Regions from separate parts of the Solwaraspora sp. WMMA2056 genome, predicted to be linked through region 1. Evidence: riboswitches for the same ligand, from Rfam matches in the RefSeq annotation. Region 1 holds a riboswitch; the other holds the start of a gene.
The links. Region 1 has a riboswitch for ZMP and ZTP ahead of O7608_RS30425 (bifunctional 5,10-methylenetetrahydrofolate dehydrogenase/5,10-methenyltetrahydrofolate cyclohydrolase). Riboswitches for the same ligand answer to the same signal wherever they lie in the genome.
Positions count from the first base shown of each region.

Region 2: it holds a riboswitch for ZMP and ZTP, as region 1 does, so the genes downstream of both, glyA (serine hydroxymethyltransferase) here and O7608_RS30425 (bifunctional 5,10-methylenetetrahydrofolate dehydrogenase/5,10-methenyltetrahydrofolate cyclohydrolase) in region 1, are expected to answer to the same signal.

Region 1 is NZ_CP128360.1:6,697,188-6,708,728, reverse strand. Features, by position in the region: gene O7608_RS30455 (M48 family metallopeptidase) at 1-526, shown strand, start outside; gene O7608_RS30450 (hypothetical protein) at 561-1,205, shown strand; gene O7608_RS30445 (choice-of-anchor M domain-containing protein) at 1,467-4,340, shown strand; gene O7608_RS30440 (ArsR/SmtB family transcription factor) at 4,494-4,778, shown strand; gene O7608_RS30435 (VOC family protein) at 4,775-5,167, shown strand; gene O7608_RS30430 (PH domain-containing protein) at 5,286-5,696, shown strand; ZMP/ZTP riboswitch at 5,777-5,857, shown strand; gene O7608_RS30425 (bifunctional 5,10-methylenetetrahydrofolate dehydrogenase/5,10-methenyltetrahydrofolate cyclohydrolase) at 5,871-6,734, shown strand; gene O7608_RS30420 (SNIPE associated domain-containing protein) at 6,967-8,643, shown strand; partial or broken gene O7608_RS32070 (DUF4236 domain-containing protein) at 8,562-8,801, shown strand; gene O7608_RS30415 (hypothetical protein) at 8,922-9,731, shown strand; gene O7608_RS30410 (hypothetical protein) at 9,756-10,337, opposite strand; gene O7608_RS30405 (ADP-ribosylglycohydrolase family protein) at 10,352-11,248, opposite strand; gene O7608_RS30400 (nucleotidyltransferase domain-containing protein) at 11,329-11,541, opposite strand, start outside.
Region 2 is NZ_CP128360.1:6,063,101-6,074,641, forward strand. Features, by position in the region: gene O7608_RS27430 (ROK family protein) at 1-266, opposite strand, end outside; gene O7608_RS27435 (glycoside hydrolase family 2 protein) at 263-2,821, opposite strand; gene O7608_RS27440 (carbohydrate ABC transporter permease) at 2,951-3,793, opposite strand; gene O7608_RS27445 (carbohydrate ABC transporter permease) at 3,886-4,899, opposite strand; gene O7608_RS27450 (extracellular solute-binding protein) at 5,020-6,300, opposite strand; gene O7608_RS27455 (LacI family DNA-binding transcriptional regulator) at 6,750-7,784, shown strand; ZMP/ZTP riboswitch at 7,890-7,975, shown strand; gene glyA (serine hydroxymethyltransferase) at 8,046-9,314, shown strand; gene O7608_RS27465 (GGDEF domain-containing phosphodiesterase) at 9,381-11,541, opposite strand, start outside.

The sequences.
Region 1 (11,541 bases):
CCGGGACGTGGAGGGCGTCTACGCGCTGTTCTACACGATCTGGCAGCTCGTCGCCGGAGCGCTCTGCTGGCTGCTGTTCATCGTCCACCTCGGACTCAACATCGTCGACGCGCACGATCGGCGTCGGGTGGAGTTGCGGGCCGATCTGATCGCGGCGCGAGCCGCCGGTACGACCGGAGCCCTGGCGCTGCTGGACGTCCTGGCCCAACTTCCCCTGCTCGTGCCGTACCTGGCCCCGACCGGCAACGTCGGTGGCGCGCTGCGTCAGTGGCGTACGGATATCATGCGGGCCCGGGAGCGCCACGAGGAGCGGTTGCCGCTGCTGCGGCAATTGAGTATCCGCTCCGATGCCGCGCTGCTGGCCAGCCACTCCGCGCCGGGGCGTCGGCACCAGGTGCTCTCCGGTCGTCCGCCGCAGGAGCCCAGCGTCGTGGTCAGCGAAGCCGACGCCGCGCGGATCGATGCCGAGATCGCACCGTACGTCGAAGGTATCCGCCGACGGTTGGCCGACCACCACGAACTGTGACTTCGCGTTCGACGGCTGTATCTATGGTGGAACCATGTCCAGCGGTGCGGCGTTCTGGTCGGTGCTGGCCCTGGCCGTCGTCGGTGGCGCGGTGGTCGGGGTGCTCATCTGGCTCGGCACGGCCGCCCAGCGGCGGGCCGAGGAGTTGGAGATCGGCGCACTGCGCGCCGACCTGCTGCGCGAGGCCGGGCACCGTGGCTGGGTCGAGTCCGACCCGCCGGCGGAGCTGACCTGGCGCGGGCTCGGCACGGTCATCCCGGACGAGAAACGCCGCTGTGCCCTGGTCGGTACGCACGCGGGACGGCAGGTGGCGCTGCTCTGGTGCAGCTTCGAGGACAACGACGTGTCGTTGCGGTACGTCGCGCTGCTCGTCCGAGTCGATGGGCAACTGCCGGGGGTGGAGATCCAGCTCCGGCGGTCGTTGACCGTCGTACCGCACGGCGCACCGGACGCCGTCGGGCGAGCGCTGACCGGGCCGGTGCGGGCGGCCCTGCATCGGCTACGCGACCTGGGTAGCTGCTCCGACCGCCCGGTCCGGATCGAGGGACGGGCACTGCAGGTCGTGGTCGACGGCTGGCCACGGTTGCCGGAGCTGGGGGCGCACCTGACCGCCGCGACCACGCTCGCCGCCGCGTTGTCGACGGCAGACACCGCCACCGACGACGGCCCGGACATCTGACGGCCCGGACATCTGACGGCCCGGACACCTGACGGCCCAGCGCGTCTGCTGCGCGTCATCGCGTCCCGATCCCTGAGCTGAGCAGCACAGTAGTGGCTATTGAGAACGATTTTCGTTAGCTATAGGCTGCGCTCGGAGAAGGGATTGATCATGAAACCGAGACGCTCGCTCATACATCGACAGGCTGGGCGACTTCAGCGCCCAGCGGTACGACTGGCCGCCGGGGCCGTCGCCGTCGTCGCCGCCGTATCGGCCGGCGCGTTGCTGCTCCCCACCACGCAGGCCGCCGCCGCACCCGGCCCGGCACCCGCGCCGCAGCAGTACCGCGTCCTGCAGGACATCCACACCGACGCGATTTCGACCTTCCTGGACGACGGCGTCCTCGCCCTCGGCACCAAGGCGGACGTCGCCGAAGGCACCGGCACCCGGTTCGCCGCCGACGACGTCTGGTTCCACATCGACGACGACGCGGCCAGCCCTGTCCCCGCCGGCTACGAGTTCATCGCCGCCGCCGGCGAGCAGGTCTGGATCGCGCCGGAATCGAACCCGGGCGGCACACAGCTCTGGCCCGGCTTCTCGACCGAGTCGGTGCCCGCCGGCGCGGTCGCCGGCGATCAGACGGCCTTCACGCTGAGCGGGTTCGACGGACCCGGCGACATCGAGCTCTTCCGTACCGGGTCGTTCGGCACCCCGACCCGCCTGTGGTCCTCCGACGAGGATCACAAGACCTTCAGCGTCGGCCGTACCCACATGCACGCCAACTGGGCGTTCACCGCCGCCGGCACCTACCGGCTCACCGTGACCGCCACGGCCACCGCCGGTGCCACCCCGATGGCCGCCACCGCCACGTACACGTTCGTGGTCGGTGACCTGCCGGAGGTCGTGGCCACCTCCACCGCGCTGACGGCGTCGGCGACCGCGCTGACCGTCGGCGAGCCGGTCACCCTGACCGGGACGGTGACCCCAGCGGAAACCGACGGGTACGTGGAGTTCCGCGACGGCGGCACCGTGCTCGGCCACGCGCCGGTCGACGGCGGATCGGCCGAGCTCGTCGTACCGGATCTGGCGGCCGGGGCGCACCCGCTCACCGCGTCCTTCGTTCCGGCGGTCGGCAACCTCGCCGGGGGTTCCACCTCGGCGTCGGTGGCGGTCACCGTCACCGACGACTCCGGCGTGGAGTTCGGCATCGCCGGCATCGCCGAGTCGTACCAGCCCGGTGACCTGCTCCAGGCCCGGGTGGTCGGGGCCACCCTGGCCGAAGGTCAGAGCTTCCAGTGGGCGATCCGGCCGGTCGGCGCGACGAACAGTGGGTACGCGTTCTCCGGCACCGGCGGGCAGGCCGCGCAGGGCATCGTCGAGCAGCGCGTCGACGTCGCCTACGACGGGTACGAGGTGCGGGTACGGCTACGCGCCGGCAGCACGACGCTGTCCACGACCGGTTGGGTGCCGATCCGGGTCCAGCCGTCGGTGGAGCCACTGTCCTTCGGCTTCGTCGCGACCGGCCCGCTGTACCTCGGCGACGACGTCCTGCTCCGGGTGAGCGGCCGGGAACTCGCCGCTGGCGAGAGCCTGCGGTTCGTCGAGCGGTTCGGCTCCCCGTGGTCGCCGCGCGCCGGAGTGAGCCAGGTCGACGCCACCACGTACCAGGTCCAGCCGACCTACGCCAACACCAGTGGCGAGTGGGCGTTGCAGGTGATCCGCGACGACCTCGTCGTCGCCCAGTCCGCGCCGGTGCCGGTCGACATCCGCGCCCGGGAGGTGCTGGTCGAAGGCATCCAGGGGGTCTACCGGGTGGGTCAGACGCTGCGGGCCACCGGCACGGTCTACCCGGCCAAGGAGGGCCTGCTCTACCGTTGGGTCCTGCTGGACCTCACCACGTACCAGGGCACGACCCTGCAGGAGGGGGCCGACGCCACGGCACTGTCCATCGAGCTGCCGGTCACCCTCGACCTCGACAACAACCAGCTGACCCTCGCCGCGGTCTGGGACTACGGCTCGACCGAGGTGTACGCCGGGCAGACGGGCACGAAGATCGTCGTGTCCGACGCGGACCCGTCGACGCAGCTGTTCTTCTTCAACGGACTCAGCGACCACTACCACCAGGGCAGCCCGATCAACCTTCAGCTGCTCGCCGACCCGGCGCTGGCCGACGGTGACACGGTCGACTGGCAGTGGCGGTGGCCCGGCAGCGACGAGTGGACGACCCTGCCCGGCGCGTCCGGTCTGGCGCACTCCGTCGTCGCCGAGCAGGCGCTCGACGGCGTCGAGGTCCGGGCCACCCTGACCTTCGGTGTCGAGGGCACCGAGCCGATGGTCGCCGAGCCGGTGACGATCCACGTCGACGACCACGGCGCGGCGCCGCGCCAGCAGGTGACCGTCACCGGCGAGACGTCGTTGGCCGTCGGCGACGTCGCGACCTTCACCGCCGACGTGTCCGCCGACACCGTGCTGACCGGCTACCAGTGGTTCGAGAAGGCACCGGACGCGGCCGAGGCCACCCCGATCGCGGGGGCGACCGGTCGCGAGTACTCGTTCACCGTCACCGCCGGGCACCACAGTCGCGAGCTCAGCGTCGCGGTGGTGACACCCACCGGGCAGACCGCGTACGGGCCGTCGGAACCGGTCACCCTCGCCGTGGACGATCACGGCGGCGGGGTCGGCGCGACCAGTCAGGAGATCATCGCCGCGGTGCCCGACGGCACCCTGGTGATCAGCGTCGACGCCAACGACCAGGTGCTGATGAGCGACTTCGCGCTCAGCGCCGAGGCCGACCGCTGGGTCTCGACCGGTGAACTGCGGCCGGTACGGGTCACCGACGCTCGGGCATCGGCACCGGGTTGGACCGCGTCCGGCCAGGTCAGCGACTTCGTCGCCGGTACGCAGACGCTGTCCGGTCGGTTCCTCGGCTGGACTCCGCGCGTGGTGTCGCAGCCCGGCGCGGGTGCCGTGACGGCGGGGGCGAGCATCGCTCCGGCCTTCGACGCCGGCCGGGGCCTGCTGGACAGCAGCCCGCTCGCGATCGGTGCCGCCGGTGCCCGGGGCACCAGTGAGCTCGGCGCCGGCCTGCGTATCGAGGCACCGACCGACGTCGCCGCCGGCACCTACGTCGCCACGATCACCTTCACCGCGATCTGACGGCTGTCACCAGCCACGAGGTGAGGCTGATCCAGGTCACGCAACGATGTGACGTGGATCGGCCTCACCTCGACGCGTTTCACGGCCACCGCTTTCCGGTCTTCCGAAGGCGGGACTTGATATGCAAGTGCAGACTTGCCTATTGTGGGGCGGGTGGCGGTCCTCTACCGGGCACTCGCCGACCCGACCCGGCGACGGATCATGGACGAGCTCGCCCGCAAGGGCGGGATGAGCCTGTTCGAGATCTGCACCCGCCTGCTCACCGAACACGGCACCACCTCCACCCGGCAGGCGATCTCGCAGCACCTAACCGTGCTGGAGGAGGCCGGACTCGTCCGCTGCGAACGGGTCGGCCGCACCAAACTCCACTACCTCGACACCCGGCCGCTGCGCTCGATCATCGAGCGGTGGCCGCTCAGCGATGAGGAGAAGACATGAAAGCCCGCATCTACGTGACCAGCGTCTTCGTCGACGACCAGGCCAAGGCGCTCGCCTTCTACACCGACAAGCTCGGCTTCGTCCCCAAGACCGACTTCCCGGTCGGGGAACACCGCTGGCTCACCGTGGTCGGCGCCGACGCCCCGGACGGCGTCGAACTGCTGCTGGAGCCCGACGAGAACCCGGCCGCCCAGGCGTACAAGCAGGCGCTTGCCGAGCAGGGCATCCCGGCGGCCTCGTTCGCCGTGGACGACGTCGAGGAGGCCTACCGGGTGCTACAGGCCGACGGGGTCACCTTCATCCAGACCCCCACGCCGATGGGCCCGTTCGTCGGCGCGGTACTCGACGACACCTGCGGCAATCTCATCCAACTGGTCAGCCCGGCCTGACCCCTGACCTCGACGCGGAGCTTCCGGAGTCAGACAGTGGGGCGCTCGGCGAGCTGAGCTAGAGGTCGCGGAAACCGCGAACGCCGCGCGTTTGCCCGCACCCGACACCCTGGTAGGCGTGCCTGTCGCGCTCTACCCACCGGTCTGGCAACGCCTGATGTGGTTCCTGGCCCTCAGCGCGGCTTCCGCGTGCCTGTTGGCGGCCGCGGTCGATGAAGAGGGCTGGACCGTCCTGGCCGCGTCGTCCGGAGCGGCGGTGACGTTCGCCGCCGCCGCGCGCAGCGTGTTTCTGCGCGTCGAAGCCCACCCGGAGTACGTCGTGCTGGTCAACTGGCTCCGGGCCGTGCGGCTACCCTGGCCGGAGATAGACCGGTTCGGCCACGACGACGAAGGACTCTGGGTACGCCGCCGCGACGGCACCGAGCTGCGTGCCTCGGCCTTCCAGCACGGCCACTCTTCTCCCGGCTTCACCCGGCCTCCGGTGGTGGCCGCCGCCACCCGACTGGAAAAGATCCGACGCCGTCGGTGAGAAGCCGTCGACCCTGCGGCGGCCGCCGGCACGAGCGGCCGCCAGCGGGGGAGTACGCAGCGCGCCGGCCTCGGTATCCTCGTCGTCAGTGCGACTGGCGGCACGGGGATGGTGGACCATCGGGGAGCCGGCCACGGGAGTCGACCGCCTGGGCTCCCGTCCGAGAGGACTCCCATGCCCACGACTGCTCGACTGTTGCCCGGCGCGCCGGTGGCCGAGGCTGTACTCGCCGACGTCGCCCGGCGGGTGTCCGCCTTGCGCGAACGTGGTGTCACGCCCAGCCTCGCCACCATTCTGGTCGGCGACGACGACGCCAGCGCCGGCTACATCCGGATCAAGCAGCGACAGGCCGCCGAACTTGGCTTCGACTCGCCGCACCGGCACCTGCCTGGCGCCGCAACCCAGGACGACCTGCTCGACGTGATCGCCGGGTTCAACGCCGACCGCGCGGTGCACGCCGTTCTGATCCAGTACCCGATCCCGGGCCACCTCGACTACGACGCCGCCCTGCAGAGCCTCGACCCGGACAAGGACGTCGACGGCATGCATCCACTCAACATGGGTCGGCTCGCCGTCGGCCTGCCGGGACCCGTGCCGTGCACCCCGGCCGGGATCGAGGCGCTGCTGGCCCACTACCGGATCCCGGTCGCCGGCCGGGAAGTGGTCATCCTCGGCCGCGGCGCCACCCTCGGCCGCCCGCTGGCCATGCTGCTGGCCCAGAAACGGCCGACCGCCAACGCCGCAGTGACGGTGGTGCACACCGGGGTGGCTGACTGGCCTCGCTACACCCGCCGCGCCGAAATCCTCATCGCGGCGGCCGGCGTACCGGGCATCGTCCAGCCGGAGCACGTCCGGCCCGGCGCGGTGGTGATCGGCGCTGGTGTCCGGTACGCCGGACGCCGGCTCCTGCCAGATGTCGACGAGACCTGCGCCGAGGTGGCGTCCGCGATCACACCTCGCGTCGGCGGTGTCGGACCGACCACCGTCGCCATGCTGTTCCGCAACGCCGCACTCAGCGCCGAACGGGCAACCAGGTAGGAGCCGGCCCGGCCTGCCGTAGAGGTTGGACAGAAAGCCGACCCGGCCCCATTGGCGAACATCAGCCAATAACGGACCGGGACCCAATGATCGTCGAGCAAGGACATCCAGTTTCCTGATCCGCCATACGAAGGCGTTGATCCCACTGTCCAGATAGGCGATGGCCGGCGGGATTCACCATGGGTAAGGTCAGTCGCCTTGTAGCAGGTGGTGGATCATCGGAGGGCCGGAGATGTCGACGTATCGTTTCAACACGCCGCCCGGCTGGCCTGTACCGCCGCCACAATGGGTGCCACCAGCAGGGTGGAAACCCGATCCGACATGGCCTGCCGCGCCGCTGGACTGGAACTGGTGGATCCCTACAGAGACGCCGACAGGGCAGACCAAGGACATGCCGCTGGCGGACCCTTCGGCCGCGCATCCGCCGGTCATTCCCGGGCCAGCGACAACAACCACCACACCGGCGCACATCGACCACTCCGCGTCGGTCGAGCACCCTGCCCAGGCTGGCCTGTCGACCTACCCCGGCCGCGCATCCGCCGAACCGCCAGCGGCCGTTCCCCCAGCGGCCATCGTGGCTGCGCCTACGGTGTCGACGGGCACCGGACCGAACATCATCCGGCCGGTGCAACGAAGCGGCCGAGGTGGCCTGTTCGGCGGGAAGAAGCAGCTGGAGGAGGAGAACGAGGAACTACGTCGACAGCTGACCACGTTGCTCGGGCTTGACCCCACCGCCGTGGCCAACGAGGCATCCGCGCTGCAGACTCAGGTGCAGCAGCTTCAGGCCGAGCAACGCATGCTGCATGGTCAGCTCGCTCGGCTGCGTGCCGAACTCGTCCGCACTTCCGAGGACGCCGAGCTTCAGGAGGTCGGCATCTACCAGTATCGGCATCCGCTGGCTGATGCACTGGCCTACAAGACCCAACTGGCAGACCTGTCGGACCGGGTCAAGTCGATGGCCCGGGGCGGCACGGCGGTGCAGGCCAACAACGGCTGGACGGTGAACGGCTCCGCCGCCGAGGGACGCAAGATGGTCCGCGAATACACCAAACTGATGCTGCGCGCGTACAACGCCGAGGCGGACAGTTGCGTATCGCGAGTGCAGCCGCATCGACGTCACACGACCGTCGAGCGTCTCGACAAGGTCGCCAATACGATCGCGAAGCTCGGTAAGACCATGGGGATCCGGATCGACCCAGAGTATCACCGGCTGCGAGCGTACGAGATCGACCTGACTGCCGACTACCGTGCCAAGCTGGAGGAGGAGAAGGAACGGATCCGCGAGGAACGCGAGCGGCAGCGGGAGGAACGGGCGGCAACCGCTGAGTTGGAACGCGAGAAGGCGCGACTGGCCAAAGAGCAGTCCCACTACCAGGCCGCGCTCGCCAAACTGCAGGCGAAGGGTGACGACGCGGGGGCCGCCGAGCTGGCGGCCAAACTGTGCGAGATCGGTGAGGCGATCGCCGGGGTCGAGGAACGCGCGGCGAATGTTCGGGCCGGCTATGTCTACGTCATCTCGAACATTGGCGCGTTCGGGCCGAGGATGGTCAAGATCGGGATGACGCGGCGCCTTGACCCCGAGGACCGGGTTCGGGAGCTCGGCGACGCCTCAGTGCCGTTCAAGTTCGACACTCACGCGCTGATCTTCAGCGAGGACGCGGTCGGGCTGGAGGCCAAGCTGCACAACGCACTAGCCGAGCAGCGGGTGAACAAGGTGAATCACCGTCGGGAGTTCTTCTACGCCGACCCCGCGCAGGTCCGCGACCTGCTGCAGGAGATCGCCGGCCAGCACCTGCTGGCCTACCACGAGCGTGCCGAAGCTCTTGAATGGCGGGCCAGCGGCGCACACCAGCAGCAGACCCAGCCAGTGGCCCATCATTCCTCGCTCTTGACGCCGGTCGCCGGCTGATCCAGGGGATGACCATGAGCATCTACCTGCGTACCAGCCTGAAAGCCGGGTCGTTCCGGTTCAACCTGTCCCCGTCCGGTATTGGCGTCTCGGTGGGCGTCCCCGGGTTCCGGGTCGGTTCCGGGCCGAGTGGCAACTATGTGCGGATCGGCGGGCGTGGCGTCCACTATGCCACCGCCCGACAGCCGGCCCGGCGACCTCCAGCGATGGTTCACCAGGCCGGTCACGGCCCGACCCAGTTTCCGCCGCCAGGGTCATCGCCAACCGCGGCGGTCGCGATGCAGGACCTCAGCGGCACGCCCGTCCAGCAACTCGTCGCCGTACACCCCTCCGAGTTGGTCGCGCAGATCGCCACCGCCCAACGCCGTGTCGCACTCTGGCCGTACGCCGCTGGCCTGATCGGCCTCGTGGCGCTGCTGACGATGCCGTTCGGGCTTGGACTGCTGTTGATCGGCGCGCCCGCTGTCGTATGGATCTACCTGCGCGACGCCGCGCGCCGCGCAGTCGTCACCTTCTACCAGGTCGACGATCAGCCGGCCGTCCGGTTCGGTGCGCTCACCGCTGCCCACGCATACGCCGCCCAGTCACACGGCCGTTGGCATGTGGCGGCGCAGGGGAGTCTGGTCACGCCGTACCAGCGGAAGGTCAACGCCGGTGCCGGCAGCCTTATCCAGCGCAGCCCCGCCGGGCTGACCGTCGCCGGTCCGCCGGTCCTGGTGACCAACATCGCCGTACCGACGCTGAGTAGCGGAAGCCGTGCTGTGCACTTCCTGCCGGATCGTGTCCTGATCCGTGACGGCAGCCGGTACGCCGAACTGCCGTACCCGATGCTGCAGGTGCACGCGCAACAGCAACGGTTCATCGAGGACGGACCGGTCCCCGGCGACTCACGGATGATCGGCACCACCTGGCAGTACGCCAATGCCAGGGGCGGTCCCGACCGACGCTACAAGGACAACCGTCAACTGCCGGTGATGCTGTACAGCCGCCTCACGCTCAGCAGTCCGTCCGGTTTCCTTATAGTATGTGACTTCTCCCGGCCCGACGCCGCCAGCGTTCTCGCCAGTGCCCTCGATGCGATGCGGTAGCCAGGTTCTGGTTCGGTCCGACCACTACTGAGCCGGTCGACACCGCATCGGCGGGACGTAGATCTCCGGGATCTCATCCATGATCCGCCGTACGGTCTCGGCAACGTCCAATGTTGTCGTGTCGATGCCGATGTAGCGGTAGTCGGCATCGAGAGCCTCGCGGATGGTCCGATCTTCCGGGATCAAATCGACCCGGTCGCGCCATCGCTGTGTCGTCCGCTTCGCCCGGGTGAGCCGGCGCTGGTCGCGTACGGCTCGGTCGACCAGCAACTCGACCAGGAACACCGCCGTCTGAGGCGGCAGGAGTTGCCGGAACGCGCGATAGTCGTCGTAGTCGCGCAGGAAGCTGCCGGTGAGGACATTGACATAGCCGGCAGCCCAGAAGTTTGTCACCAGGGCTGCGATGTTGCGTCGGAGCAGATCGAAGAACCCGTCGTCCATTGGGCACGGGTTGGTCTGCCCGATGTCCTCGGCGTCGACCCGCGTGCCGTCAGTCGTGCAGGGGAGCAGCGCACGCAGGATCGTCGACTTGCCGGCGCCCTCCTCGCCGGTGACGAGGACGATGTTGTTGACCGCCGTGTCAGCCGGATCCGCTGATCGCTGCATGGCAGGCAGGGACGTCATCGGCGTACGTGGTCGGGGAGCGGCTCGCGGCGGGCCAGCCACTCCGCCGGGATCCCGCCCGGTCCGGAGCCGGTGTACGCGGCCACGACGCCACCGACGATCGCCGCGGTCGTGTCGACGTCACCGCCGGCCTCGACGCAGGCGTGGATCGCCGCCGGGTAGTCGGCGAGCCGGGTAGCGGCGACCCACAACGCGAACGGAACGGTGTCGAAGGCCAGCACCTGCGACCCGTTGCCCAACTCGTACGCCGCCTCGGCGACGCTGACCCCCAGCAACCGTCTGGCCCGGACGATCCCTGCGTGCAGTCGGCCGTCGATCAGGTGGGCCAGCACCACGTCGAGCAGTTCGGCAGGCTCGGGCCGCGACCGGGTCAGCCGGGACCAGCCGGCTTCGGCCGCCGCGACGGCGACCGCCACCGCGCCCAGGACGGCGTCGGGGTGGGCGTGGGTGACCTCCGCCGACCGCCAGGCCTGCAGAGCGGCCGTACGGTTGTCGCCGGCGTGGAAGGCGCCGAGCGGGGCGACCCGCATCGCTGCGCCGTTGCCCATCGATCCCTGGCCGTCGAACGCCGCGCCGGCGGCGTCCCGCCAGGCGACGCCCTGGCGGACCTGGCGCAGCAGGACCACCGCGCCGGCACCGTAGCCCCGGTACGGCTCGAAGTGCTCGGCGAACCGGGCCGCCAGGTGGTCCTGGTCGATGCCGTCGTGCTCGCGCAACTCGGCGACGATCGAGCAGGCCATCTCGGTGTCGTCGGTCCACGGCCACGGCCCGGCCGGCGGAACCCCGTCGAGTAGAGCGGCAAAGCTGGTGCCGGGGACGAAGAACTGGGCGCCGAGGGCATCACCGACGGAAAGCCCGTCAAGACTGTCGGAGCAGAGGTCGAGCGACGTCATGTTGACGCAGACTCTGCCAGTTGCGGCGGCGGCCCGGTAGCCCTGGCTGTCATCCTGCGCCCGTGGCGGGACGTCGACGGTTACCCCAGGTTTCTTTCCCGTACGGCGATGAGCAGCCGGTCGACGGCGGCCCGGTCGGGTTGTTCCGGTAGTGCGGTGCCGGCCGCAGCGTCGTCGAGCTCGGCCAGCAGGTCCGCTGCCCACGCGGTGACCGACGCCCAGGGCAGCTCGCCGCGCCGGAGGTCGAGCAGCCGGTCCCGCAACGGTCCCACGTCGACCAGGACCTGCCCGGT
Region 2 (11,541 bases), 630 kb from region 1:
GCGTGGATGTTGACCGGGCTGACGGTGCCGGCGGTCGGGTCGAGCGGGCCGGCCGAGCCGACGCCGAGCCCGGCCAGCGTGGCCGGGTCCCGGTCGCCGACGACCTGGTGGACCACCCGGTGCAGGGCGGCGGTCACGGTCGCGGTGTCACTGCCGGCCGGGGTCGGCACCGCGCCCTGTACGGCGATGGTGCCGTCCGGTTCGACGACGGCGGCGGCCAGTTTGGTGCCGCCGACGTCGACGGCGAGGACTGCGCCGCCGCTCACGCGTCGACCGCCGCGCCGGTGCCGGCTGCGATGTCGGTGCCGGCTGCGATGTCGGTGCCGGCCGCGATGTCGGTGCCGGCCGCGATGTCGTTGACGCAGCGCAGCACCGGGCGACGGGTCAGGGCCGTCGGGTCCAGGTCGACGCCGGTGCGGACCACGAACCGGGCCGACTCGCCGGGCAGCAGGGTGACCATCGCCTGGTCCACCTCGGCCGCTGGGTCGAGCCGGTCGGCGTACAGGGTCAGGTCGCGCAGGATGGTCCGGGCGGTGACGGTCACCCGCAGCCCGCCGTCGGTCGGTTCGACCGTCGCGTCGTACCCGGCCACCGGGTAGTCGACCTCCCGGTCCTCGGCAAAGAACCACCAGGCCCGCTGGTCGCCGGCGGCGGCGAGCAGCAGCTCACGGCGCGGGTCGCCGCTGGTGGTCAGACCGGCGTCCAGCGGTACGGTGACCGCCGCGTGCGCCGGCACCGTCAGCTCGTGGCCGACCTTGGCCAGTGGTTCGCCGGCCAGGGTGAGCCGGGTGACGTCGACGGTCGGCCGCCACTGCGTACCGGTGTCGTTGACCGCGACCAGGGCGAGTCCACCGTCGCGCGGTTCGATGGTGAGCAGCCGGTCGGCGTAGGCGTGGCGCAGCGCGTACCACAGGGGTTTGCGCCGGCCGTCGCCGTCGATCGCCGCCCACGAGGTGACCGGCCAGCAGTCGTTGAGCTGCCACAGGATGGTGCCCATGCAGACGCCCCGGTGGGACCGGAAGTGCGTCACCCCGACGGCGATCGCGCGGGCCTGGTTGAGCTGGGTGAGGTAGTGCCAGTCGTCGAAGTCACGCGGGGCGGGCAGGTGTGCGTCGAGACCGCGCTGGAGCTTCAGGTCGCCGTCGGTGGCCTTCTGGTGGTGGGCCATGCCGGGCGAGTCGGGAGCGAGCGGATCGTCGCTGATCGCGCGGCGCAGCGTGGCATACGTCGGTGGCCCCTGGTAGCCGAACTCGGCGAGGAACCGGGGCACGTACTGCCGGTACTTCAGGTAGTCGTCGGTGTTCCACACGTCCCAGATGTGCATGGTGCCGTGCGCCGGGTCGTTGGGGTGCAGGTCGTCGCGGCCCGAGTACGGGCTGCCCGGCCAGTACGGGCGGGTCGGGTCGAGCGCGGCGACGATGCCGGGCAGCACGTCGAGGTAGTAGCCGAGGCCCCAGGTCCGGCCGTCGAGGACCTCCTGCCAGCCCCAGTCGTGCCAGCCCCAGATGTTCTCGTTGTTGCCGGTCCACAGCACCAGGCTGGGGTGCGGGGTGAGCCGGGTGACCTGGTAGCGGGCCTCGGCGGCGACCTCGCTGGCCAGCGGCTCCTCCTCCGGGTACGCGGCGCAGGCGAACAGGAAGTCCTGCCCGACCAGCAGCCCCCGCTCGTCGGCGAGGTCGTAGAAGTCTTCCGACTCGTAGCGCCCGCCGCCCCAGATCCGCAGGAAGTTGACGCCGGCGTCGGCTGCCTGGCTGAACCGGTGGGCGTAGCGGTCCCGGTCGACCCGGGTCGGGAACGCGTCGTCGGGGATCCAGTTGACGCCCCGGACGAAGACCGGCACCTCGTTGACGACCAGGGTGAACGCGGTGCCGTCGGCGTCGGCGCTGGTGTCCAGGCGGACCGAGCGGAACCCGATCCGCCGCGCCCAGGTGTCGAGGGTGGCACCGTCGGCCCGGTGCAGGGTGACGTCGAGGGTGTGGCGGGCGGGTTCGCCGTACCCCCGGGGCCACCACAGCGCGGGGTCGGCGACGGTGAGGGTCACGACGGCGCTGCGCGCCCCGGCGGGGACGACCGCCTCGGCGCGCACGTCGGCGACGGCGGCGACCACGGTGAGCGGCCCGTCGTGGTCGTCGGCACGGTCGACGTCGACGTGCACGTCGACGCGGCCGGTGGCGGCACCGTCGGTGTGCTCCACGGTGACCAGCGGCCGGACGGTGGCCAACCGGGCGTCGGTCCAGGCGTGCAGGCCGATCTCCTGCCAGATGCCGGCGGTGACCAGGTTCGGGCCCCAGTCCCAGCCGAAGTTGCAGGCCATCTTGCGGATGAAGTTGAACGGCTCCGGGTAGGCGTTGGGCAGCTCGCCGAGCTGGTCCCGCACCGCTTCGGCGTGCCGGTACGCGGAGTCGAAACGCACCTGCAGGGTGTTGCGCCCGGTGTGCAGGGCCGCCCGCGCGTCGAACCGGTAGCCGCGGTGCATGTTGGCGGTGCGGCCGACCTCGACACCGTTGAGGGTGAGCGTGGCGACGGTGTCCAGGCCGGCGCAGACCAGGTCGACCCGGGCCGCGCCCGCGCCCGGGTCCAGGTACGGGTCCGCCCAGTCGAAGGTGGTCTCGTAGATCCAGTCGGTCCGGCCGATCCAGTCCAGCCGGGTCTCGTTGTCGTCGAGGTACGGGTCGGGGATGAGTCCGGCGGCGAGCAGGTCGGTGTGGACGCAGCCGGGTACGGTCGCGCCGACGGGCCGGTCAGCGATGCCGTCGGGTACGTCGAACCCGTCGGCGGGTCGCACGGTCCAGCCCTCGTGGAGCGGTCGTACGGTGTTCATCTGGTTCCTCACTCGTGCTCGATTGCCAGGTCGGGTGCCGGTCGGGTGCCGTGGTCGGTGCCGTGGTCGCCGCAGCGGGGGGTGTGGACGGCGGGCCACGGCCGTCCACACCCCCACGTCGGCACCGGGTCAGTTCTTGACTGCGCCTTCCATGATCCCCCGGACGATCTGGCGACCGCCGATGAAGAGCATGATCAGCAGCGGGATGGTCGCCACGAACGCACCGGCGAGCACCCGCCGGTACAGCACGTAGTTGCCGCTGGCCAGGTCGGACAGGGCCACCATCGACGTCGGGTAGTAGGTGCCGCCGAGGGTGATCAGCGGCCACTGGAAGTCGTTCCAGGTGGCCACGAAGGTGAGCAGGCCGAGGACGGCCATCGCCGGACGGACCGCGGGCAGCACCACGCTCCAGTAGATCCGCACCGTGGTGGCGCCGTCGATGCGGCCGGCTTCGATCAGCTCGTCCGGCACGGCTTCGAGGATGAACTGCCGCATGTAGAACACGCCGAACGCGGTGACCAGGCCGGGCACGATGACCGCGATCAGCTGACCGTTCCAGCCGAGCTCGCCCATCAGGATGTAGAGCGCGACCACGCCGAGCTGGTTGGGCACAGTGAGGGTGAGCACCACGATCACCATCAGCACGTTGCGGCCGGCGAACCGCAGCTTGGCGAAGGCGAAGCCGGCCAGCGAGCAGAAGAACAGCACCGAGAACGTCACGACCGACGAGACGATGAAGCTGTTCACCAACGACTGGGCGAAGTAGACGTCCTCGAGGGTGAAGACCTCGTTGAGGTTGGTGAGCAGCTGCCCGCCGGGCAGCATCTGCGGTGGGATCTTCGCCAGGTCGGCGTCGGTGCCGGTGGCGATGACCAGCATCCAGTAGAGCGGGAACGCCGAGAAGAGGATGACCAGGCTGAGGAACAGGTAGTTCCAGAAGCTGCCCGGCGTACTGGCCGGGGCCCGGCCCATCAGCGCGGCGTTGCGCCGCCGTCGGGTCGGCGGCTTGCCGCCGCCGGGTGCGCCGGCGCGCTCGGCGGGCGGGCGGGGTGCGGTGTCGACGCTCACTTGCGTCCCCCTCCCAGGCGGTTGGCGACCAGCGCGTTGACGACCGCGATGATCACGATGATCAGGAACAGCGCCCAGGACATCGCGGCGGCGTACCCGAGGTTGAGGTCCTTCCAGCCGACCTTGTAGATCAGCTGGGCGATGGTCTGGAACTGGCCGTTGGATCCGCCGGTGGCGGCCTGCGAGTTCTGCTCGAACAGCATCGGCTCGGTGAACAGCTGCAACCCGCCGATGGTCGACAGGATCACGGTGAAGACCACCACCGGCCGGATCATCGGCACGGTGATCTGCCAGAGCTGGCGCCACGGGCCGGCGCCGTCGACGGCCGCGGCCTCGTAGATGTCGCGCGGGATCGACTGCATCGCGGCCAGGTAGATCAGCGCGTTGTAGCCGATCCACTTCCAGTTGACCATCGTGGCGATCGCGACCCAGGAGGCGGTCTTGGTGGAGCGCCAGTCGATCGGCGCCTCGCCGCGCAGGCCGAGCACGTCCAATGCCCAGTTGGCGATGCCGAAGTCGCGGGCGAAGAAGACCGCGAACAGCAGGGTCGACGCGGTGATCGGGGTGATGTACGGCAGCAGGATGCCGACCCGGAACCAGGTCTGGGCGCGCAGTTTGCGGTTCAGCAGCGACGCGATGATCAGGGCCAGGAACAGCTGCGGCACGGTGGAGAGGATGAAGATGCCGAACGTGTTGTACAGCGCGTTCCAGAACCGGTCGTCGGTGAGCAGCCGCTCGAAGTTCGCCAGCCCGGCCCAGCCGGTCAGGTCGGCGTTGTCGAGTCGCCAGTGCCGCAGCGCCACCACGCCGTTGAAGATGATCGGGAAGAGCCCGAAGACGATGAAGAGGATGAAGAACGGGGAGATCAGGATGTAGGGCATGTACCGCATGTCGAAGCGGTGCATGCGGTTGCGCCAGGTCGGGTTGGCCCGCGGGTCGGGGTCGGCCGCACGGGTGTGCGCCCCGGCGCGGTTGCGCGGCGACGGCGGTGCGGCGCGCGTTGCGGACATGGTTGCCTCCAGGGGTAGCCGTGCGGCGGCCGACCACGTGCCGGGGGTGGGCGGCGCGTCCGGTACGCACTTTCCGTGCGCCGCCCACCCCGGCCACGCGGTACGCGGCCCGCGACGTGGTTACGCGTTGGCCGCCTTCTCGGCTTCTGCGAGGGCTTCGGTCCATGCCTCGGCGGGCTTGCCTTCGAGGTCACCGCTCTGCATCCGGTTGAGGACGTTCTCCACCGCGACCCGGACCGGGCCGTTCTTGCGGCCGAGGTACTGCGGGGTGAGGTTCGCCGCGGTGGCGGAGAAGATCTGGCCGACCGGGGCGTCGTTGAAGAACGGGTTGGAGAAGTCGACGATCGCCGGGTCCTCGTAGAGCGCCGGCTGCGACGGCAGGTTGCCGACCTTCTTGAAGATCTCGATCTGCTGCTCCGGCTGGATCAGCCACTCCAGGAACTTGTACGCCTCGTCGACGTTCCTGCCCTGCGCCGGGATGGTCAGGAACGAGCCGCCCCAGTTGCCGCCGCCGCCGGGGATGGCGGCGACGTCCCACTTGCCGGCGGTGTCCGGCGCGGTGTTCTGGATGTGCCCCATCATCCAGGCCGGGCAGGCCAGTACGGCGAAGTCGCCGTTGACGAAGCCGTTGTTCCACTCCGGGGAGAAGGCCGCGAGGTTGGCGGAGAGTCCGGCGGTGACGACGGCGGTGGCGGTGTCGAAGGCGACCTTCGGGCCACCCTCCATGGCCAGGGTGTCGGTGGTGTCGAAGAGGCCGACCGGCTGCTGACCGAGCACCGGGTTGTAGATGTTGGTGGCCGAGTCGACGAACTTCTTTCCGCTGGCGGCGACGTAGTCCTCGCCGGTGGCGATGAAGGACTCCCAGTCCGGCCAGAGCGCGGAGACCTGTTCGCGGTCGGTGGGCAGGCCGGCGGCTTCGAACAGGTCGGTGCGGTAGCACATGGCCAGGCCGCCGACGTCGGTGCCGAGGCCGATCTGGGTGGAGCCGTCGACGGAGAGGGTCTGGCGCCACTTCCACTCCAGGTAGCGGTCCTCGTACTGGCCCGCGCCCTTGTCCAGCAGGTTGACGAACTTGTCGGCCTGTTCACGGAACTGCACGACGAAGCCCTCGTCGATGGCGGCGATGTCGGCGGCGCCGGAGCCGGCGATCAGCTTCTTCTGCAGGTCCTCGTGCTGGGCGTTGTATTCGCCCGCGTTGAGGTTGATCCGGACGTTCGGGTTGTCGGCTTCGTACTGGGCCTTGAGGTCGCCCAGGCCGAAGTCGCCCCAGAACGCGATGGTCAGGGTGGTTTTGCCGTCGTCGCCGCCACCACCGGGTTCACCGCTGCAGCCGGCGAGCAGGAGCGCGCCGGCGGCCCCGACGGCCGCCGTCCGCACCCAAGGGGTCCAACGCCGTTCCATGCCATCCTCCGAAGACTGGAAACGCTCCCAACATCGAGGAACGTTGACTGAACCGGATAAGTGAAGCCACGGTACGAGCGCGTCTCACAAGTGTCAATGGCGTGTTAACGCCGTGGCCAACCCGTAATCTTGGTGAGGTTTGTCACGCCCAAGATCACGTGCCGTGACACTCCGGCCGACGCGGTGTCGCACCCCTGGCACACGGGCCCCCGCGGCCGGACCCGGCGCGCCGGTTATCGTTTCGGTAAGGCAACTTAACCGGGCAAGTTGGGGCGACCGGGGCACATGGTGTCCCCGTCACCGCCCGCGACGACCGACCGGGGCGGTCGGCCGACCGGGACAATCGACCGGCCTGGGTCGGGCGACCGGGACAATCGACCGACCGACCCGGTCGCCCGACCGGACACGATCACGCGTACGTGCACCACGGGACCGAAGGAGCGCCGCCGGTGAAACGGCCGACCATCGCCGACATCGCCCGCCGAGCAGGCGTCTCCAAGGGCGCGGTGTCGTACGCGCTCAACGGCCAGCCGGGCGTCTCCGAGTCCACCCGCCAGCGGATCCTCGCCATCGCCGCGGAGATCGGCTTCAACCCCAACAGCGCCGCCCGCGCCCTCTCCGGGGCCACCGCCAACGCCGTCGGCCTGGCGCTGAGCCGACCGGCGCGGATCCTCGGCATCGAGCCGTTCTTCATGGAGCTGATCAGCGGCGTCGAGGCGGAGTTGTCGGCCCGGTCGTACGCGCTGACCCTGCAGGTGGTGGCGGACACCGAGGCCGAGATCGCCGTCTACCGACGCTGGTGGGGCGAACGGCGGGTGGACGGCGTGCTCGTCTGTGACCTGCGGGTGGACGACGGGCGGGTGCCGGCGCTGGAGGCACTGCAACTGCCGGCGGTGGTGATCGGTGGGCCGGGGCGCACCGGATCGCTGGCCAGCGTCTGGTCCGACGACGCGGCCGCCCTGGTCGAGACCGTGGAGTACCTGGTCGCTCTCGGGCACCGACGGATCGCCCGGGTCGGCGGGCTGCCCGGCCTGCTGCACGCCGAGATCCGGGCGACCGCGTTCACCGACGCCTGCCGCTCGCTGGGCCTGGACCAGTGCGTCACGGTGCCGTCGGACTACACCGGGGAGGAGGGCGCCCGGGCCACCCGGCGGCTGCTCAGCACGCCGGCCCGGCCCACCGCGATGATCTACGACAACGACGTGATGGCGATCGCCGGCCTGGCCGTCGCCCAGGAGATGGGGCTGACGGTGCCGGGTGACCTGTCGATCGTGGCCTGGGACGACTCGCCACTGTGCCGCCTGGTGCACCCGCCGCTGACCGCGCTGGGCCGGGACATCCCGGGGTACGGCGCCCGGGCGGCCCGTCAGTTGCTCGCCACCATCGCCGGCGGTCCGGCGCAGACCTTCCAGGATGAGACGCCGCGGCTGACGCCGCGGGGCAGCACCGCCCCGCCTCGACCTGAGCGACCAGATGACAACTGAACCGATTAAGTTACCGAGCTGTCAACTGCCGCAAATCGGTCAGTCGGCGTACCGTCACCGGTGCTGGGTCTCGTCGCTGCGCGAACCCGGCACGGGTTATCCTCGATCCGGTCACGCGACTGGCGCAGCGAAGGTGGAACCGACCACCGGGGAGCGACCACTGACGTGCGCCGCGCGCCTGGGTGCACCGTCGACGGCACCGCCGTGTCCGGCACCTGGCCGGGGGCGACGGCGCCGCACCGACACCCAGGAGGGCACGTCGTGCACGTACCGCAGATTCCGTACCTGACCGCCGCCGATCCGCAACTCGCCGCGCTCGTCGAGGGCGAGGCCCGCCGCCAGCACGACAAGCTCCGGATGATCGCCTCGGAGAACTACGTCTCCACCGCCGTACTGGAAGCCAGCGGCACGGTGCTGACCAACAAGTACTCCGAGGGCTACCCGGGCCGGCGCTACTACGAGGGCCAGCAGTTCGTCGACCCGATCGAGACCCTCGCGATCGACCGGGCCAAGTCGCTGTTCGGCGTCGCGCACGCCAACGTGCAGCCGTACTCCGGCTCTCCCGCCAACCTCGCCGTCTACCTGGCCTTCCTCTCCCCCGGCGACACGGTGATGGGGATGTCGCTGCCGATGGGCGGGCACCTCACCCACGGCTGGTCGGTCTCGGCCACCGGCAAGTGGTTCAACTCGGTCCGCTACACCGTCTCCCGCGACACCGGCCGCATCGACTTCGACGAGGTCCGCGACGTGGCCCGCCGCGAGCGCCCGAAGGTGATCTTCTGCGGCGGCACGGCGGTGCCCCGTACCATCGACTTCCCGGCCTTCGCCGAGATCGCCCGCGAGATCGACGCGGTCCTGGTCGCGGACATCGCGCACATCGCCGGCCTGGTCGCCGGCGGCGCGCACCCCTCACCGGTCGGGCACGCCGACGTCGTCACCACGACCACCCACAAGACGCTGCGCGGCCCGCGCGGCGCGATGATCCTCACCACCGAACAGCACGCCATCGCGATCGACAAGGCCGTCTTCCCCGGCCTGCAGGGCGGCCCGCACAACCACACCACCGCCGGCATCGCGGTCGCGTTGCGCGAGGCCGACACCGACGACTTCCGCCGGTACGCCCACCAGGTGGTCGCCAACGCGAAGGCGCTGGCCGCCGCGCTGGCCGAGCGGGGCTTCGACCTGATCTCCGGGGGCACCGACAACCACCTGATCCTGGCCGACCTGACCGGCAAGGGTGTCGCCGGCAAGCCGGCGGCGCAGGCCCTGGACCGGGCCGGTATCGAGCTCAACTACAACACCGTGCCGTACGACCCGCGCAAGCCGTTCGACCCGTCCGGGATCCGGCTGGGCACCGCCGCACTCACCACCCGTGGGCTGACCGAGGCACAGATGCCGCAGGTCGCCGCCTGGATGGACGACGCGGTCACCGCCGCCGTCAAGGACGACGACGCCGCGCTGGACCGGATCGCCGGTGAGGTCGCCGACCTGCTGGCCGGCTACCCGATGCCCGGCTACGCGTCGGCCTGACCGGGTCGGGACCGGTCTCGACAGCCCGATCACCCTGTCGTCGTCAGTACGACGGGGTAGGTCACGTCAGTACGACGGGGTAGGAAAGTCGGCGATGTACGCCTCGGTCCGCTCCGCCGGTGCGGGGCGGGCCAGGGCGTACCCCTGACCGAACCGGCAGCCGGCGGCCTGCGCCTGGCCGACCTGCCGGGTCGTCTCCAGCCCCTCGACGATGATCTCCAGGCCGAACCGGCGGCCCAGCTCCGCCACCACGTCCAGCACCGGCCGGGCCGGGTCGGACCGGCTCGTCGAGTCGGTCACCAGGGATCGGTCGATCTTGACGAAGTCCAACGGCAGGCGGCGGAGCTGGCCGATCGCCGCCTGCCCGGCACCGAAGTCGTCCAACGCGATCCGCACCCCCCGGGCCCGCAGCTCCGCCAGCTGCACGATGATCTCCTGCTGCTGATCGGCGGCCAGCGACTCGGCGACCTCGACGACCAGCTGCTCCGGCATCATCCCGTTGGCCTGCAGCACCGCCACCAGATCGGCGGCGAACCCCGGCGCGGCCAGCTCGACCGGGGCGACGTTGACCGACAGCCACAACTGATGGCCCTCCCGTGCCCAGGACGCCACCTGGCGACAGGCGGTCGCCCGCAGCCACCGCCCGATCTGTGGCAGCAACGACAGGTCGGTCGCCACCAGCAGCAGCTCCGCCGGCAGCACGGTGCCCAGCACCGGGCTACGCCAGCGCAACAACGCCTCCACCCCGACCGGTTGGCCGTCGGTGAGGTCGACGACCGGCTGGTAGACGACGTCCAGCTCGCCGCGTTCGGCCGCACCGGGCAGCTCACGCTCCAGATCGAGCCGGCGGACCAGCTGCTCCTCCAGATAGGAGTCGTACCACTCGACCCGGTTACGGCCGAGCTGGCGGGCCCGCCGCCGGGCCAGGTCCGCCCGGCGCAGGACGTCGTCCACCCCGTCGCCGTCGCCGAGGTCGGCCATGCCGATACTGGCCTGCAGGTGGACCAGGACACCGGGCAGCTGCCACGGCTCCCGCAGCACCGAGATCAGCCGGGCACCGACGCCGTACGCCAGCATCGGGCCCGCCACCGTGACGACCGCGAACTCGTCGCCGCCGAGCCTGGCCACCACGTCGTCCGGACCCACCGTGTCGCGCAGCCGGCGGCCCGCCTCGATCAGCACCGCGTCACCGGTCTCCCGGCCGTACTGCTCGTTGACGCTGGTCAGACCGTGCAGGTCGATGATCAGCAACGCCCCCGGCTGCCCGGGAAGTTCCCGTGACGTGGCGAGCTGACGCATCAGTTCCCGACGGTTCGCCAACCCGGTCAGCTGGTCGGTGAAGCCCAGTTTGTGCAGCCGGCGCTCCAGATGGACCCGCTCTCCCACGTCCCGCACATGGACGACGAGCGCCCGGACCTCGGGAACGTCGCGCTGGTCGGTGACGGTCGACTCGGTGTCGCGCCACCGGCCGTGGCCGTCGCGCAGCCGGGCGGTCACCAACGGCACCCGTCCGGACCGGGGCAGCCGGCCGGTCGCCACCCCGGTCAGAGCGACCATCACCTCGGCGGCGTCCTCCGGGTGCATCAGATCGGTGAAGGGCCGGCCGAGCACATCCGCGTCGGCCAGCCCGAACAGCCGGGCGGCGGCCGGTGACTGCCAGCGCACCAGCAGATCGTCGCCGAGGATCAGGGTGAGATCGTTGCCACCGGAGACCAGGGACCGGAAGTGCGCCTCCTGCTCCGCGAGCCGACGGGCATAGGCACGCACGTCGGCGGCGGCCATCACCTCGCGGACCACCAGCGTCGGGATCACCGCCAGGCCGAGCAGGATCGACGTACGGTCGAACGAGCCCTGCACCGCCAGGTGGTAGCCGGCCGCCGCGGTCGCCACCATCGCCGGCACCGTCAACAGCGGGTACGCCGACAGCCGCCCGCGCAGCGGAACGACCCGGACTCCACCGGCACGCAGGGCACGCCACGCGCCGACCGCCAGCAGCAGCATGCCGCCGACCACCGGGGCCGCCGCCAGGCACCAGAGCCGGTCGTCGGTGCCGTAGGCGAAGCAGACCGTCAGCGCCACCAGGCCGACCAGTACGGCGATCGAGCCACCACCACAGAACGGCACCGACGGCAGTTGGCCCCGCACACTCAACACGGTCACCGCGATGACCGACCCGACGCCGATCACCCCGAGCTCGGCGACCAGCACGGTCGCCGGCACGCCGCTG